Regions from separate parts of the Tatumella citrea genome, predicted to be linked through region 1. Evidence: predicted binding sites of a transcription regulator. Region 1 holds the regulator's gene; each other region holds the start of a gene.
The links. The regulator PhoB, encoded in region 1, activates phosphate uptake and scavenging genes when phosphate is short. The targets are predictions, from matches to a motif close to CTGTCATAAAACTGNCNNAT.
Positions count from the first base shown of each region.

Region 2: the regulator PhoB is predicted to act here: its motif matches at 2,741-2,760, upstream of pitA (inorganic phosphate transporter PitA).
Region 3: the regulator PhoB is predicted to act here: its motif matches at 2,382-2,401, upstream of glpT (glycerol-3-phosphate transporter).

Region 1 covers NZ_CP015579.1:1,086,945-1,091,647, reverse strand. Annotated here, with positions in the region: gene A7K98_RS05200 (cobalamin-independent methionine synthase II family protein) at 1-715, opposite strand, end outside; gene phoR (phosphate regulon sensor histidine kinase PhoR) at 944-2,260, opposite strand; gene phoB (phosphate response regulator transcription factor PhoB) at 2,275-2,964, opposite strand; gene sbcD (exonuclease subunit SbcD) at 3,211-4,449, shown strand; gene A7K98_RS05180 (AAA family ATPase) at 4,446-4,703, shown strand, end outside.
Region 2 covers NZ_CP015579.1:4,125,567-4,130,269, reverse strand. Annotated here, with positions in the region: gene A7K98_RS19575 (pyridoxal-phosphate-dependent aminotransferase family protein) at 1-1,104, shown strand, start outside; gene pitA (inorganic phosphate transporter PitA) at 1,157-2,647, opposite strand; gene A7K98_RS19565 (BaiN/RdsA family NAD(P)/FAD-dependent oxidoreductase) at 2,884-4,071, shown strand; gene A7K98_RS19560 (aminotransferase class I/II-fold pyridoxal phosphate-dependent enzyme) at 4,235-4,703, opposite strand, start outside.
Region 3 covers NZ_CP015579.1:3,957,437-3,962,139, forward strand. Annotated here, with positions in the region: gene metE (5-methyltetrahydropteroyltriglutamate--homocysteine S-methyltransferase) at 1-1,099, opposite strand, end outside; gene metR (HTH-type transcriptional regulator MetR) at 1,314-2,246, shown strand; gene glpT (glycerol-3-phosphate transporter) at 2,530-3,879, shown strand; gene yigL (sugar/pyridoxal phosphate phosphatase YigL) at 3,940-4,703, opposite strand, start outside.

The DNA of each region.
Region 1 (4,703 bases):
GCAGACCAATGGTCAGATCATGAGGTTTACCGATCAGCGCTTTATTCAGTACCTGAGCGTAAGTGGCAGCCAGCACCTGAGGATCATCCCCCCGCTCTCTGACCTGAGCTCGCTGATCTTCTGAACAGAGATAAGCCCAGACAGTATCGTCGAGTTGCAGATAACGGCAGCCTGCATCATAGAAGGCACGAATCGCATCACGCCAGGTCGTGGCCAGATCATCGAAATATTCAGCCAGATCAGGATAGACGCTTTCATCAATATATTTGCGCCCGCCACGGAAATGCAGCACGCTCGGGCTGGGGATAGTCATCTTCGCCACGCTTTTACCGGCAACGCTCTGCAGGAAACGAAAGTCCTCCAGCATAGGATGTTCACCAAACCCCAGTTTCCCGGTTACCCGAACACCACGGGCTTTAGTTTGCACTCCGTTAAACTGAATGCCGTGGTCAGATTCAAAAGGTTCAACCCCTTCCAGCCCGTCAAAAAAATCAAAATGCCACCAGGCGCGGCGAAACTCACCATCGGTCACCACCTTTAAGCCCGCAGCCTGCTGCTGCTCAACCACATCACGAATCGCTGCGTTTTCAGCTTTACGCAACCCTTCGGCATCGAGACTTCCTGCCGAAAATTGTATCCGTGCCTGTTTTATCGCTTCGGGTCGCAGAAAACTCCCGACAATATCGGCGCGAAACGGTGCCTCAGCTCTTTGCATAATTACTCTCCTGATGCCGGAGGTGACCGGCAGATCTGTTTAAGCCATCCAGACGGCTAAATTGTGATTTTTTCAGGGTGGCATGAGAAAATCAGCCTGACAATTGAATATAATTCATTCGTAATGAATTTATTTCATCTGTAGTCCGAAAGCGACCGGCAATCTCAGTTACGGGATAAATCAGTGGGAACACAGTCACCGCAGAGAACGTACTGCGGTGACTGTCAGCTATTGGCTGGTCACAGGAATGGCAGCATTCCCCGGAACAATCATCCGTGCAGCCAGAGAAAAACTAAAGCAGGTACAGTGATCAGGTTCACTGGTGATAGATAACCGGGCACCATGATGCCCCAGAGCATGTTTCACAATCGCCAGTCCCAGACCACTGCCGCCGGTATTACGTGATCTGGCTTTATCTACCCGATAGAAACGTTCGGTGAGACGCGGGATATGTTCAGCAGCAATCCCCGGGCCATCATCGGATACCGAAAAATATGCTCCCTCAACAGAGCGTTTCCAGACAATATCAATATGGGTTTTTTCGGGGGTATGGTTGACTGAGTTATAGATTAGGTTGGAGATAGCGCTGCGTAACTGCTCATCGTTGCCGTATATCCGTAGCTTTTCATCTATAGAAAAAGTGATTTTTTGTCGGCCCTGACTAAGAGTTTCGGCTTCCTGTTGCAGCATATGTAACATTGCCGGAACATCAACTATCTCTTTCATATTCAGTGCAGGTGCTGCTTCGATACGCGTTAGCGTCATCAGCTGTTTAACCAGCCCTTCCATGCGCCGCGACTGTTCCTGCATAGTCCCCACAGCTTTGAAATAGACTTTATCATTCAGCTGATTGTCTTCCATCATTTCCAGATAACCCTGGATAACCGTCAATGGGGTACGCAGTTCATGGCTGACATTAGCGAAAAAGTGGCGCCGCATATTTTCCAGCTGCCGCATCTGCGTCATATCTCTGGCGCTGATCAGCCACTGCCCTTCGCTGTAGGGCATAATCCTGAACTCCATGTGATGCCCGTTATTCAGTAGCTGGGTCAAAGGAGTTTCGAAATTTTTAGCCTGCAGATAGCGGGAAAACTCAGGATAACGCAGCAGGTTGAGGATATTTTGCCCGTTATCCTCCGGCCAGCGTAAACCCAGATATTGTTGTGCCAGCCCGTTGCACCAAAAAATATTGCCCTCTTCGGTGGTCAGGATCAGCCCGTCAGGCAGCGATTCTGCACCACTGCGAAAGCGTTTAATCAGATTACGCAACTCTCCGCGTCGCCGCCGGTTGCGCACCTGCATCAGAAATAAGCCATGAAACAGAGGTTCCCAACTGCCTTTACCGGTTGGCGGAGTCATGGTCCTGTCGACCCACAGCCAGTGTGATAAACGCATTAGTTGGAAGAAATGCCAGAAAAGTAATAAGACAACCGCCAGCAGCAGGCACCAGGCCAGTTGCCGGGTCAGTAACCCAGCCACACCACCGGCCAGGCAGGCAAGCAGAAATTCAGATATCAGGGTGCGCCACGAAAGTTTGTCCAGCACGAGTGACACTCCATTCAGAAACGGGCAGAGAAACGATATCCTGTACCACGGACTGTTTGTACCATACGCTCATGGCCTGTGACTTCAAGTGCCTTACGCAGACGACGGATATGAACATCTACCGTCCGGTCTTCAACATACACATTAGTTCCCCAGACATGATTCAGCAATTGTTCTCTGCTGTAAACGCGTTCCGGGTGAGTCATAAAGAAATGCAGTAATTTATATTCAGTTGGTCCCATTTCTACCGGAGTTTCTCCGGACATAACCCGGTGCGAGGTCGGGTCCAGCGTTAGCCCCTGAATATCAATCAGCTCATCATCTGCCGTCGGCGAAATACGACGAATCACCGCTTTTATCCTGGCGATCAGTTCCTTCGGCGAAAAAGGTTTGGTCATATAGTCATCGGCGCCAGCATCCAGCCCGCGAACCCGATCTTCCTCTTCCCCTTTGGCCGTCAACATCACGACCGGAATATCCCGGGTCATCGCTTCTTTTTTCAGATAACGGATAAACTGAATACCACTACCACCAGGTAACATCCAGTCCAGTAATATCAGATCGGGCCAGGGTTCAATCAGTTTTTTTACTGCGCTGTCATAATCCTCAGCTTCGATGGGATGATAGTCATTCTGCTCCAGCACGAAACATAACATTTCGCGAATCGGAGCCTCATCTTCTACGACCAGAATGCGTTTAGCCATTGTTTCTCCAGCGAATATCTTCGGGTATTTCCGAAGTTGCGGCGCCATTATGAGTCAGTTTTATGACAGTTTTATGAATAAATGCCAGCTTATTTTCTGAGAACATGTCATAAAAATTTATTGATTTTTGCTAACCGTACTGTGCCAGTGGCCATCCTGTAATACAAATCCGGACAAGCCACTCTTTTTTTATCCGGGAGCCGGTAACAGGTATACTGCGTGCAGCAGGGTGAAACCGGGAACATTATGAAAATTATCCATACTTCTGACTGGCATTTGGGTCAGTTTTTTTATACCCGTAGCAGGGCTTATGAACATCAGTCTTTTCTCGACTGGTTATTGCAACAAATTACCGACCACCAGGTCGATGCCCTGATAGTCGCAGGTGATATTTTTGATACCGGTTCGCCACCCAGTTATGCCAGGGAAATCTACAACCACTTTGTGGTCTCGTTACAACAGACAGGTTGCCAGTTGGTTATTCTGGCCGGTAATCACGACTCAGTTGCCATGCTTAACGAATCACGGGAATTACTTGCGTGCCTGAACACCCGGGTTATCGCCAGTGCCGGGACTGACATTAGTAATCAACTGGTTATTCTCCGCGATAAGCAACAGCAGCCTGCGGCGGTACTCTGTGCCATCCCCTATCTGCGTCCCCGGGATATTCAGTTGAGTCAGGCCGGTCTGGACAGCCAGCAGAAACAACAAAACCTGTTACAGGCGATCACCGATCATTACCGGCAATGCTATGACGGCGCGCTTGGTTTGCGGGATGAACTGGGTCAACCTGAACTGCCGGTTATTGCCACCGGACATCTGACCGCGCTGGGTTCCCGCAGCAGTGAGTCGGTACGGGATATCTATATCGGCAGCCTGGATGCATTTCCGGCATCAGCGTTCCCTCCCGCGGATTATATCGCCCTGGGACATATTCATCGCCCGCAACAGGTCGGCGGGCAACCACACATCCGCTACAGCGGATCACCCATTGCACTCAGTTTCGATGAACCAGGTAAGGAGAAAAGCGTCTGCCTGGTAGAATGTGGCCCCGGCCAGCCACTCACAGTAACTACTCTGCCTGTTCCTTGTTTCCAGCCCATGCAAACCCTGAGAGGTTCACTGGAAGAGATAGAAACACAAATCAATGCACTGACTGCCGATGACAGTGGCCGGCCGGTATGGCTGGATATTGAAGTCACGCAACAGGACTATCTCAGTGACTTGCAACAACGCATCGAAACCCTGGTGTCAGGCAAACCTGCAGAAGTGTTACTGCTACGCCGCAGTCGTGAACGCTCGACGGCAGGCATTCAGCGGATGGAGAACGAAACGCTCAATGAACTCACCGCAGAAGATGTATTTCTGCGCCGCCTTGAGCTGGAACAACAACTGTCAGAAGATGATCGCCAGCGACTACTGACCCTTTATCTGCAGACGCTGGAACAGGTACAACACGCCGGACAGGAGCAGGACAACGAATGAAAATACTAAGCCTGCGGTTCAAAAACCTGAATGCTCTGCGCGGCGAGTGGATGATCGATTTTCGTCAGCCACCGTTTGCCGGCAACGGTCTGTTTGCCATCACCGGTGATACCGGAGCCGGTAAGACCACCCTGCTGGATGCTATTTGTCTGGCACTCTACCATCAGACGCCACGCCTGGGCCCGGTCACACCGACCCAGAATGAACTGATGTCACGCGGAACCAGCGAGTGTCTGGCGGAAGTCGAATTTGAG
Region 2 (4,703 bases), 1.4 Mb from region 1:
ATGAATGAAGTCATGGCTCTGTATCGCGGCGTTTTCTCCACGAAGAATCTCTGGACGCTGCTGATTAACGGGACCTCCAGGGCCGGTATTGAAGCCTTACTGGTTTCCGCGATACGTCCCGGCGATAAAGTTCTGGTGCCGGTTTTCGGCCGGTTTGGCGAACTGCTGTGTGAAATTGCTCATCGCTGCCGCGCAGAAGTCCACCGGCTGGATATTCCCTGGGGTGAAGTCTTTAGCCCCGATCAGATAGAAGATGAAATTAAGCGGCTGCGGCCACGAATGCTGCTGACGGTACACGGGGATACTTCTACCACCATGTGCCAGCCATTGCAGGAGATTGGGGCGATTTGCCGGCGCTACGATGTGCTGTTCTATACCGATGCTACCGCCACTCTGGGCGGAAATACCTTAGACACCGATGGCTGGGGTCTGGATGCGGTCTCTGCCGGAATGCAGAAATGCCTCGGCGGTTCTTCCGGGACTTCGCCAGTCACTCTGAGCGAGCGGATGGCTGAGCATATTCGTCGTCGTCGTCGGGTGGAGGCGGGTATTCGTACCGAAGCTCACCAGCACGGTGAAGATGAAATGATCTACTCCAATTATTTCGATATGGGGATGATCATGGATTACTGGAGCAGTGAGCGGCTTAATCACCATACCGAGGCCACCAGTGCGTTATATGGCGCACGGGAATGTGCACGGATTATTCTTGAAGAAGGGCTGGAGCAATGCATTGCCCGCCATCAGCAGCATGGCGAAGCCATGTTACGCGGTGTCCGGTCGATGGGGCTTGAGCTGTTCGGTGATATCTCCCATAAAATGAATAATGTCCTGGGAGTGATGATTCCTGAAGGCGTCAATGATTTGGCGGTCAGGAACAGTATGTTGCAGGATTTCGGCATCGAGATTGGTACTTCGTTTGGCCCGTTGGTAGGCAAAGTATGGCGTATTGGCACCATGGGTTATAACGCGCGTACTCAGTGCGTCATGCAAACGTTGAGTGCTCTGGAAGCGGTATTGCACCGGCAGGGGTTTTCGACGCCGCAGGGTGCGGGAATGCAGGCAGCCTGGGATTACTACGCGCAGAACGATATTGCCGGCTGATAATAAAAAAGGCTGTCCATCAGGACAGCCTTTAGTCAGCGATACTGTACGATTAGTGGATAATATGCAGAGAAATCCAGTACAGTCCGGCAGATAACAGAATCGAAACCGGCAGAGTGAGTACCCATGCCATCGCGATGTTCTTGATGGTTTTGCCCTGCAAACCACCGCCATCGACCAGCATGGTTCCGGCCACGGAAGATGACAGGATATGGGTGGTCGAGACCGGCATACCGGTGTAACTGGCAATCCCGATAGAAGCCGCTGCAGTGACCTGCGCCGCCATCCCCTGACCGTAGGTCATGCCTTTCTTACCGATTTTTTCACCGATAGTAGTAGCAACACGACGCCATCCCACCATAGTCCCGACAGAAAGTGCCAGCGCGACCGCAAAGATAATCCACACCGGAGCATACTCAACAGTACCGAGTAAATCATGGCGTAAATCGCCCAGGAATTTACGGTCCTGACTGCTGGTCTGCGGTAACGATGCAACCTTATCGGCAGTATCAGAAATACACAGCAACAGGCGACGCATCTGGGAACGTTTTTCGACACTCAGCTCGTCATAACTGCTGAGATTAGTCAGCATTGTCTGTGCATGTGCCACTGCTTCCAGTGCCCGCTCATTACTGCAGTGGAACTCTTCCACCGGAGTCGCTATTGCTGCCGGAGTGACTGTCGGAGCGATGATCGACTGCAATGACTGGCTGTTCTGCTGGTAGTACTGATCCAGATGTTCTACCGCATCGCGGGTGCGGGCGATATCGTATCCTGAAGAATTCATATTAACGACGAATCCGGCAGGGGCGACACCAATCAGTACCAGCATAATCAGGCCGATACCTTTCTGCCCGTCATTAGCACCGTGCGAATAACTCACACCAATGGCAGAAACAATCAGCGCAATACGGGTCCAGAAAGGCGGCTTTTTCTTGCCATCAATTTTTTCCCGTTCTGCCGGCGTCATATGGACCCGCGAACGTTTACGCGTCCCGTTCCAGTATTTGCGCAGCAGATAAATTAATGCGCCTGCCAGAGCCATACCAATCAGCGGTGACAGAATCAGTGACATAAATACGTTGATAACTTTCGGAATATTCAGGGCGTCAACCAGCGAAGTGCCGGTGACCAGGGCATTGGTCAGCGCAATGCCGATAATCGCTCCAATCAAAGTATGGGAACTGGATGCAGGCAGACCAAAATACCAGGTGCCCAGGTTCCAGATAATTGCCGCCAGTAACATAGAGAACACCATGGCCAGGCCATGGGCAGAACCTACATTCAGCAGCAGATCTGTCGGCAGCATATGAACAATAGCGTAAGCTACGCTCAGACCACCTAACAGCACTCCCAAAAAGTTAAAGATCCCCGCCATTGCAACAGCCAGTTGCGCGCGCATCGCCCGGGTATAAATTACCGTGGCAACAGCATTAGCGGTATCATGAAATCCGTTGATTGCTTCGTAAAACAAAACAAACAGCAGAGCAACTACCAGTAGTAGGCCAGTACTTAAATCGATACCAGCAAAAAGATGAAGCATAAACGTTACGCCATTTTTTGAGGACATGAACCCCGCGCATTATCAGCGAGAGATGTCCATTCAGGAAAGGAAAATCTCTTTTTTTTTGCAGTTATGTGACAAATTCATGAAAGTTTCATTTTAAAAATACTTAAAAATTATAATGTTATGCAAGGTGACGGTTGGCTGATAAATTTTCAGTCTGGAGTCCGGCAACGCATATCTCTACAATCAGCCGTTTTTCGGGCGGGGGCAATATGGAAAAGTTTGACGTTATTGTGGTGGGTGCCGGTGCTGCCGGACTGTTCTGTGCCGCTCAGGCCGGGCAGCGAGGTCTGAAAGTCCTGGTGCTGGATAACGGCAAAAAAGCTGGCCGTAAAATCCTGATGTCCGGGGGCGGGCGTTGTAACTTCACTAATCTGTATACCGAGCCTGCCGCCTACCTGTCGCATAACCCTCATTTTTGTAAGTCAGCACTTGCTCGCTATACACAGTGGGATTTTATTGAGCTGGTGGGAAAACACGGTATTGCCTGGCATGAAAAAACGTTGGGGCAACTGTTCTGCGATGACTCTGCTCAGCAAATCGTTGATTTGCTGTTGGCGGAATGCCAGAAAGGCCAGGTGACTTTGCGGCTGCGCAGCGAGATCCTTGCCACTGAACGTGACGAACAGGGGGAATACCGGTTAAACGTTAACGGAAATGAAGTGAGTGCTCGCAAACTTGTTATCGCTTCCGGAGGGCTGTCGATGCCAGGTCTTGGGGCAACACCCTGGGGTTATAAGATAGCTGAACAGTTTGGATTACGGGTATTTCCGACCCGTGCGGCACTGGTGCCATTTACTCTGCATAAACCATTGCTGGAACAGCTACAGACTCTTTCCGGTGTGGCACTGCCGGTGACGGTAACCGCGCAACAAGGAACTCTGTTTAAAGAAGCGATGTTATTCACCCACCGCGGATTGTCCGGGCCTTCTATGTTGCAAATTTCCAGCTACTGGCAGCCAGGTGAATGGTTAACAATCAATCTGTTTCCGGAAATGGATCTGGCAGAATTTCTCAATATTCAGCGCACTGCTCACCCTAATCTGAGCCTGAAAAACAGCCTCGCCAAAGTATTACCAAAGCGTTTAACCGAAACCCTGCAACAGTTACAGATAGTCCCGGAGTTAACCTTAAAGCAGCTGAACCACAAACAGCAGCAGCAACTGGTAGAGCAGCTAACCTATTGGAAAGTACAGCCCAACGGAACCGAAGGCTACCGGACCGCCGAAGTCACTCTGGGGGGCGTCGATACCGACCAGCTCTCTTCGCGTACCATGGAAGCCCGCGAGGTTCCCGGGCTCTATTTTATCGGTGAAGTAGTAGACGTGACTGGCTGGCTGGGAGGTTATAACTTCCAGTGGGCATGGAGTTCGGCAGCAGCCTGTGCAGAGGCGTTGTAGTTACTGAAGTGACCGGAAGTGCGATGATATCTCACTCGCACTTGTCCCGCCGTTTTATACGCTAACAGTGAGATAATCACGGCTTACAGAGTTATGACCTTTTTAACACCGAAGGCTATCCTCTGACACCGGGCTTATGTTAGTAAGCACTTGCTTTAATTTTTCATTCCACCTGCCTGATGATAACCGCAAGATCTGCTGCAAGTTTTGTTATCTGTTCCTCAGAAAGTGTGGTGAGTGTTAAGCGTATGCCACTGCGATGATTACCGACTGAGAAATCATTACCGTTACGGATGATCCACCCTCTGTTTTTCATGCCATCAATGACCGGTTCACAGGGAAAAGCAAAAGAGAGCCAGACATTGATACCATCCCCGTCCTCGCAATAACTTAATCCGTGTTTATTCAGCTCCCGGATAAAAAACTCTCTCTTATCGCGGTAGTGCTGGCGAGCGGTGTTGAACTGTTGGCTGCTCTGCTGGCTGGTGAGTGCCGCTTCAGCAATATCCTGCAGTAAGTGACTTACCCAATGGGTACCGGAGGCAAGACGATGTTTCAGGCGCAATGACGTATCCTGGTCACTGGCGACCAGAGCCATTCTGAAATCAGGTCCTAAAAATTTAGAAAATGAA
Region 3 (4,703 bases), 1.6 Mb from region 1:
GATGATTCAGCGCGTCGCGCAACAGTGACAACTCGCCACATTTTTGCAAAGCAAACGAGAACCAGCTTTTTACTTCATCATCCAGCCGGGTTTCACTGCACAAATCTATCGGGCTATGCAGTAAAGAGCAGGATGTCCCAATCCATAGCTGCTGACGCTGCGCTACCAACGGCTGCAACCTTTGATACCAACGACTGAGATCAGCCCGCCATACATTGCGACCATTAATCACCCCGACTGACAGTAACCACTCCTCAGGTAATTGCTCATTCAGTCGCAAAATATCATCATGCCCGTGGACCAGATCGACATGCAGCCCCTGGACCGGCAACTCCCTGATTACCGACAAATTCTGACCAATGCTGTCAAAATAGCTGGTGAGTAACAGTCGCGGAGCTCCCTGCAGAGCCTGGTAGGTGAACTTAAAGGCATTCAGCCACTCTGCAGGCAGCTCCAGAGACAAAACCGGCTCATCAATCTGCACCCATTCAATACCCCGTTTTGCCAGCTCAGCCAGCAGTTGCTGATACACAGGCACTATTTCCGGAAGCAGAGTTAACCGGTCAAAGGTCGCCCCTTTGACTTTCCCGAGCCACAGATAAGTCACCGGTCCCGTCAGCACCGGTTTGACGCGATGACCCAGTGCCAGCGCTTCATCCACCTCATCAAGCAACTGTGTCCAGGCCAGGCTGAAGGTCTGACCCTGGCTGAATTCGGGTACAATATAGTGATAATTGGTATTAAACCACTTGGTCATTTCCGCTGCCGCAGCAGGCTCTCCGGTGGGTGCGCGTCCCCTGCCAATCCGAAACAGAGTATCCAGGTCTACTGAATCATCGGCATTACGATGCCGGGCGGGGATATTTCCAAGCATCAGGCTGGTAGTCAGTATATGGTCATACCAGGCGAAATCACCGACCGGCACCAGGTCGACTCCTGCTTCTTTCTGCTGTTGCCAGTGCCTGGCACGTAACCGGCGGCCAGTATCCAGCAATTCCTGCACCCCGCACTTACCTGCCCAGTAACTTTCCAGAGCCTTCTTCAGTTCACGCTGCAGACCGACACGAGGAAATCCTAATGTATGATTCAGAATGGTCATGGCATTCAATTCCTTTCAGTAAAAAGACCTAAGGGACATCTGCCTCAATCCTGGCGTGCAACGGGGAAAATCATCATGTGGCCTGCCAGCACTCACGGCTTTCTGAAAAGGTTTTTTCAGATGTTTAGCCGTCCAGATGTTTACACATCTATATTCAGCAGGTAGTGTACTATCCACAAGCGCAAATTATTCAATATCACTATGAAGGTCTCTCATGATCGAGATTAAGCACCTGAAGACGCTACAGGCTCTCAGGACTACGGGATCACTGGCAGGTGCAGCAGCACAATTACATCAGACGCAATCCGCGCTCTCTCATCAGTTCAGTGATCTTGAGCAGCGCCTAGGTTTCCGCTTATTTGTCCGTAAAAGCCAGCCACTGCAATTTACTCCGCAGGGTGAAATTTTATTGCAACTGGCCGAACAGATCCTGCCGCAGATCCAACAGGCATTACAGTCCTGCCATGAACCTCATCAGACCAATCTGCGGATTGCCATTGAATGCCATAGCTGTATTCAGTGGCTGACCCCGGCACTGAATATTTTCCGCAGCAACTGGCCTCAGGTGTCGGTTGATTTTAAATCCGGAGTGACGTTTGATCCTCAGCCAGGACTGCAGCAAGGTGAACTGGATATTGTTTTAACTTCCGATATCCTGCCACGTAGCGGTTTACATTACTCACCACTCTTCGATTTTGAGGTGCGGCTGGTGATGGCACCAGATCATCCGTTGGCAACAAAAGCGCTGATTACTCCGGAAGATCTGGCTGGCGAAACACTGTTGATTTATCCCGTTCAGAGACAACGCCTTGATATATGGCGGCATTTTTTACAGCCTGCGGGTATCAACCCGGAACTGAAGAGTGTGGATAATACGCTGTTGTTGATACAGATGGTGGCCGCGAAAATGGGTATTGCTGCCCTGCCGCACTGGGTAGTGGAAAGTTTTGAGCGTCAGCAGCTTATTGTGACCAAAACCCCCGGCGAAGGATTATGGTCCCGGTTGTATGCAGCCGTGCGTGACGGTGAACAACGCCAGCCGGTGATTGATGCCTTTATCCGCTCTGCACGCCAGCATGCCTGTGATCAGCTACCGTTTGTCCGCGATGCTTCACGGCCAGCGGCTCAGAAAAATATTTCCGGTTAACTGCTCCGTTCTTACTGCGACACGACAATTACTGACAGCCGCGGGTCTGCGGTTTCTTCTGTTCTGTCGCAGAGCCTGCTGACAGTTCTGCACCGGCAACACTCTTCCTGCGTAAAATTCATAAATAAACATAAATTGTCATAAATTTGTAACATATGTGCACTCAGTCAAAGTAATTACTCTCATGAACGCTACTCTATGCCCGGTATCAAGCCCCGGGAGCTGATCCGGCATTCAGTCCCGGTGACGCATTTAAAGGAAATCATCTCCCGGAGGGACTTTCATGCTGAGTATTTTTAAACCCGCGCCCCATATCTCGCCTGCCGATCCGGCAAAGGCAGATGCATTATATCGCCGCCTGCGCTGGCAAATCTTTATCGGAATCTTCTTCGGCTATGCCGCCTATTATCTGGTGCGCAAAAACTTTACCCTGGCTATGCCCTATCTGATTGAGCAGGGATTTTCCCGTGGAGACCTGGGCTTTGCGTTATCCGGAATTTCGATTGCTTACGGGTTTTCTAAATTTATTATGGGATCGGTCTCTGACCGTTCTAACCCCCGGGTCTTTCTGCCCGTCGGGCTGATTATGGCGGCGCTGGTCATGCTGGTAATGGGCTTTGTCCCGCTGGCTACCTCAGGAATTATGGTGATGTTTGTACTGCTCTTTCTCTGCGGCTGGTTCCAGGGAATGGGCTGGCCGCCGTGCGGACGGACTATGGTCCACTGGTGGTCACAGAAAGAGCGCGGCGGAATTGTGTCGGTGTGGAACTGTGCACATAACGTCGGAGGTGGAATTCCACCACTGCTATTTTTACTCGGCATGGCCTGGTTCAACGACTGGAAAGCTGCACTCTATATGCCAGCCATTGTTGCTATTCTCGTGGCATTACTGGCCTATGGATTGATGCGTGATACCCCACAATCCTGCGGGTTACCGCCGATTGAAGCCTGGAAAAATGATTATCCGGTAGATTACGATGAACAACATGAGGTCGAGTTAACTGCGCGGCAAATCTTTATGCAGTACATTCTGCCCAATCGCTTACTGTGGTACATCGCTCTGGCCAATGTGTTCGTCTATTTGCTGCGTTACGGGATTCTTGACTGGTCACCAACCTACCTGAAAGAAGTGAAACACTTTGCTCTGGATAAATCGTCCTGGGCCTATTTCTTGTATGAATATGCGGGGATTCCGGGCACGTTATTGTGTGGCTGGATGTCCGACAAAGTGTTTCGCGGCAATCGGGGACTGACCGGGGTATTTTTCATGACACTGGTCACCATTGCCACCCTGATTTACTGGATGAACCCGCCAGGCCATCCCGGCATTGATATGGCCTGCATGGTGGTAATTGGTTTTCTTATCTATGGCCCGGTAATGCTAATAGGTCTGCATGCGTTGGAACTGGCCCCGAAGAAAGCCGCCGGAACTGCTGCAGGCTTTACAGGGCTGTTTGGGTATCTGGGCGGTTCGGTTGCCGCCAGCGCCATTGTCGGATATACCGTTGACTTCTTTGGCTGGGATGGCGGATTTATTGTGATGCTTGTCGGTTGTGTGCTGGCGGTAGTACTGCTTCTGTTGACTACCTTCAGTGAAAAGAAACATAAGCAGCAACTCAGCCTGCAGTCATAATCTTCTTCTCCCGACCCACAACACCAGCACAGCAACACTCTGTGCTGGTTGTTGCTACATTCAGCCAAACAGTTTTTGCAGATAATGGGGAACGGCGTCCTCTGCATTACTGCCAATCACTTCCAGTTCCGGCAGTAAAGCGGTCAGGCGCTGATGGGCATTTTTCATAATGCAGCCTTTGCCGGCCATACTCAGCATCTCTTTGTCATTCATCCCGTCACCAAAAGCAATACAGTCCTGCAGGGAATAACCCAGACGACGGGCAACTTCATCCAGCGCATGTCCTTTGGAAACACCACCCGCCATCACTTCCAGGCAAGTGGGTAATGAGAAACTGACATTTACCCGGTCACCCCAGCGAGCAACTATCGCCAGTTCCAGTTCGGCCAGAACCTGATGATCATCGCAGGTGAAAAACACTTTACTGATACCATCAGTCGCCAGCCCGCCAGGCTGAAAAACCTGATACTGAAAATCAGACTCACGGAAGAATTCCGCTTCCCGTTCACTATGGCGGCTGACGTACCAGTCATCATTACGGTATACCTGAGTCAGAATCTGCTTCGAGGTATACTTTATCTCATACAGTTCTGCCGCGATGTCCGCGTCAAGATTATGTTCGAAAATCAGCTTACCGGAAAAGTCATGAACCCGGGCACCGTTAGAGGTGATCATATAGGCTTCGATACCCAGAGACTGCCGCATTTGCGCCACATCGATATGGTGGCGGCCGGTCGCAAATACAAAACTGATCCCTTTACGGGTGAGTTTCTGCAGGGTTTCACGGGTATAAGCAGACAAAGAGTGGTCGGGTAAAAGTAACG